DNA from 2 places in the Roseibium sp. Sym1 genome. Region 2 is predicted to be linked to the other one. Evidence: riboswitches for the same ligand, from Rfam matches in the RefSeq annotation. Region 2 holds a riboswitch; the other holds the start of a gene.
The links. A riboswitch is a leader RNA that binds a small molecule or an ion and turns the genes downstream of it on or off. The one in region 2 is predicted to bind thiamine pyrophosphate.

Region 1 (2,202 bases), on a different replicon from region 2:
CCCAGGTAAGGTCCTCGGCAATGCCGCCAACCTTTTCCAGCGCCTGGTAGAGCGGCACCGAGCCGATCGGAACCGGCGAATTCCGGATGATCCATTCACGAATGTTGTGGATGTTGCGCCCGGTCGATAGGTCCATGACGGTGTCGGCGCCCCAGCGAGTCGCCCAGACCATTTTCTCGACTTCCTCCGCCATCGACGAGGTGACGGCAGAGTTGCCGATATTGGCGTTGATCTTCACCAGGAAGTTCCGGCCAATGATCATCGGCTCCGCTTCCGGATGGTTGATATTGGCTGGGATGATCGCGCGCCCGCGGGCGACTTCCTCGCGGACGAAGTCCGGTGTAACAAAATCCGGGATCGCCGCGCCGAAGCTCTCTCCATCACGGGGAAGCTTTTCGTTTGCAGCCTTGCGACCAAGGTTTTCCCGGATGGCGATGAATTCCATCTCTGGCGTGATGATGCCGGCGCGGGCATAGGCGATCTGGGTGACGGTCTTGCCGTCTTTGGCGCGGCGCGGTTTCTGCAGGTTAGGGAATTGCAGTGTCAGGCGCTCGCCGGTGGCAAAGCCGTTGTCTTCCGGCTTGACCATGCGGCCCTCATATTCCTCCGTGTCACCGCGGGCGGCGATCCACTCGGCGCGAAGGCGCGGCAGTCCCATTTCAATATCGATCGCCTGGGTCGGGTCGGTATAGGGACCGGAGGCATCATAGACCGTGACGGGCGGTTCGCCGGCGGCCGGATGGACTGCGATCTCGCGCACTGGTACGCGGATATCGGGATGAATTTCGCCCGGCTTGTAAACCTTTGTAGAGGCAGGCAGCGGCCCCTTGGTGATTTCGGGCGTAATAGTCTTGGTGGCAATGTTCATTCTGAGGCTCCAATCTTTCAAGTTGGAGACCCAGTTCGAAGCCGGAATGATGGAAAGACGCCATGACGCTCCGGATTCTGGGCAACGTCGTACTGCAGCGCTTGCACCGTCCCTACGCCAGTATGAACTGGATCAGGTTCAACGGGTCACTGCGCTGCCATCAATCAACGGCCCAGCAGTATCTCAGCCCCTTGCCGGGGCACCCCTGGTAACGTTGCCATCGGCCATCATCCACGTGCGTTTGTCAATACAGAGATGCTTGGCTCGACGAGGAAGTGCTGTCACTTTGGCGGCAAAAGGTTGAAGGAAATGTGCCGGGTGACTCCAAAAAGTTGTCCGCGGACAACAATGCGAAGTTCTTGTCGAAACTAGGCTGAAAAATGCACTTGGTTAAGCGTTTGTAAATTGGTAACGAATCGGAGCATATTGTAACAGCGCAGTTTGAGGCGTAGTTTTCAAAAATGCGCAGTTCGAGGATTTTTCGAGATGGACACCAATCTTCTGGTTGAAGGTGCTGCTGAACACCTGCCAACGACACTTTCGGCGGACGCGAATGAGCTCGCTCATCAATTGCAGATACATCAACGAAAAATCTTTCCACCTGCTTCTCAAAAGACTATCCGAAGATTTTCGCCTGCAGAAGCAGCTAAATTGATTGGCATTAAGGAAGGCTATTTACGTCAGGTCGCCGCTGATGGGCATGGCCCCGAACCAAACGAGAACGGTAGGCGCACATATTCTGTCGAGGACATGGATCATATACGTCAGGTCTTGGACGAGAAAAATGGCACGCCAAAATATGTGCCGATCCGTCGGGGAGATGAAAAGCTTCAGGTTATCACTGTAATGAACTTCAAAGGTGGTTCCGGAAAAACCACCACATCTGCTCATTTGGCTCAGTTCTTGGCGTTGCGTGGATACCGCGTTTTAACAATTGACCTTGATCCACAAGCATCATTGTCAGCGATGTTCGGACATCAACCCGAACTAGATGTCGACGAGGGAGAAACGCTTTACGGTGCTATCCGTTATGAAGACCCTCGAGCCTTAAGCGAAATCATTCGATCCACATATACGCCAAACCTCCATATTGTTCCAGGCAATCTTGAATTGATGGAATTCGAGCATGAAACGCCCAAAGCAATGTCTGAAGGACGTTCAGCGTCCATGTTTTTCGCCCGAATAGGGGAGGTGCTGACAAGCGTTGAAAGCTATTACGACGTTGTAGTCATTGATTGCCCACCTCAGCTTGGCTTTCTAACGATGTCGGCCTTAAGTGCGGCCACAGGAGTATTGATCACCGTACATCCACAGATGTTGGACGTTATGTCTAT
Region 2 (2,202 bases):
GATTTCCGTACCGGAGGCCTTCACCGCCTCGCCGAGCACCTTGGGGGACGGGTATTGTGCCGTCCCCAGAAGCAGTCGAGAGGAGACGGTTTCGCCATAGAAGGTCACCACTGGTCAGCCTCCCTGCATGGGTGACAGGATCTCGATCCTGTCACCGGTCTGTAGAACACAGGCAGCCCGATCCTCTGCCGGGACAAGGTCACCGTTGTGCGCCGTTGCCAGGAAATCGTGGTCATAGGCCAGCTCTTCCAGAAGCAGGGCCAGCGTCGCACTCGCAACCTGCCGGTCCTCGCCGTTAATGATGAGGTTCATGCGCCGTCTCCAGGTCTTGCGAAAAAATGAGCTCTGCCGCTTCGGCGGCGAAATGGGGAGCCAGCAGGAAACCATGCCTGTAGAAGCCGTTGAGCGAGACCGTCCTCCCCTTGCGCCGGATACGCGGCAGATTGTCCGGATAGGCGGGACGCAGCCCCGCCCCGGTCTCGATGATCCTTGCTTCCGCGAACCCCGGATGGAGGCTGTAGGCAGCATTGAGCAGCTCCATTGTGGACCGCACGGTGATCGGGCCGCTATCGGCGCTCTCGATCATCGTCGCCCCCACCATGAAGTGATGATTGTCCCTGGGGACCACATAGACGGGGATCCGCGGATGCAGGAACCTGACCGGCCGGGACAGGGTCACCTCGGGTGCGTGCAGCAACAGCATCTCGCCGCGCACCGGCCTGAGGTCCGGATCCTCCGCCGCTATCCCGGTACAATCCACGGCAAGGTCTGCATCGGATCCGGCATGCTTTCCACAGCAGCAATACTGGACGCCTTGGCCGACCAGCTTGTCGAGCAGGCCGGTCAGGGCCTTGCGCGGGTCAAGATGTGCTTCCCTCTCGAAGAACAATGCCCTGGCAAAACGGCCTGCGAGATCCGGTTCAAGGGCGCCGATCGCGTCGCGGTCAACATGGCTGAAACCATCGGTGCGCGCCGCGAACCGGTCAAGTTCCCCGGTGTCCCTTGGCGAAGCCACCACCAGTGTGCCGTTTCGCCTGACAAGGCCAGGCACCGCCCTGTCCCACCAGTCAATCGATCCACGTCCCAGGACAAGCACTGCCTCTTCGGCATTTTCCCGTTCGCACCAGGGTGCGAGCATACCGCCAGCGAGCCAGGAAGCGCTCCGGCGCATGTCGCGACCGCGCTCAAGCAGGCTCACCTCTGCTCCGCGTCCAATCAGCTCCAGTGCAAGCGCCAGTCCGGCGACACCGGAACCGCGAATTTCCACCTTCATGGCAGCCCCACTCGTGTGGACAGCCGCCCGGGGGGCATCGTCAGGGAGACAATGATCTGCGCCAAGTCCGCACTCCGGCAAGGCAGGCACCACCTTGCTTCTCAGGTGGTCAAACCGGAACGGGACGGCTGAAAGGGACACGGGGCGGATCGACCCTGAACAGTCCCTGAGGCACCCTCCCTTCGCCAGCATGACCTGGATCAGGTTCGTCGGGTCCCTGCGCCGCGCAATTGCGCCAGCAGTATCTCAGCCCCTTGTCGGGACACCCCGGGTGAAGTTTCCTTGTGCCGTCGCCAGACCGGTCCTGTCAAGGGAGTGCCTCCTGATCGAGACTTGCAAGGAATGAGCGGACCTCGGCGAGCGTGGTCAGCCGATACACCGCGAGATGTGCGGGTGGTGTCCGGTAGACAGCCTCCAGCTTGTCGCGTGCGGAGTTCCGCGTGCGCCAGATGAAATGGAGAAAATCGACGGTCTGCAGATTGAAGCGCTCGGGACAACCGTCGGGCAGATCCGGCCGCGTGCGTCCGTAGTGTTTCATCGACCGCCTGAGGACACGGAACAGACGCAGGCCGACAGGCACGTCCAGCCAGACAAAGGTGTCCGCCCGGGCGACCCGCTCCGCATACGTGCCGGAGTGTCCCCCCTCGAAGATCCAGTGGTCCTGGATGTGCACCTCGTGGGTCAGCCGGTCTTTCTCCGCTCTCGGGCGCTCCACCCAGCCGGAGCACCAGTGGATTTTGTCCATATGGAAGACCGGCAGACCGGTTTTTTCTCCCAATGCCGTGGCGAGCATGCTCTTGCCGGACCCGGGACCGCCGACGATCATGACGCGTTTCATGGGACACCTTCGAGGAAAGCGAGGGAAAGGGTTGGCGGTTATACACGGTCCGGTCAGGAAGGAAAGCCGGAAACAGACTGTTCAATGGACA

Region 1: linked by a shared signal. The riboswitch ahead of thiC (phosphomethylpyrimidine synthase ThiC) and the one ahead of thiO (glycine oxidase ThiO) in region 2 are both predicted to bind thiamine pyrophosphate.

The regions. Positions count from the first base shown of each region.
Region 1 is NZ_CP114789.1:8,431-10,632, forward strand. It holds gene thiC (phosphomethylpyrimidine synthase ThiC) at 1-868, opposite strand, end outside; TPP riboswitch at 960-1,085, opposite strand; gene repA (plasmid partitioning protein RepA) at 1,355-2,202, shown strand, end outside.
Region 2 is NZ_CP114786.1:5,532,952-5,535,153, forward strand. It holds gene O6760_RS25660 (thiazole synthase) at 1-111, opposite strand, end outside; gene thiS (sulfur carrier protein ThiS) at 115-312, opposite strand; gene thiO (glycine oxidase ThiO) at 296-1,273, opposite strand; TPP riboswitch at 1,433-1,553, opposite strand; gene O6760_RS25675 (DNA topology modulation protein FlaR) at 1,581-2,111, opposite strand.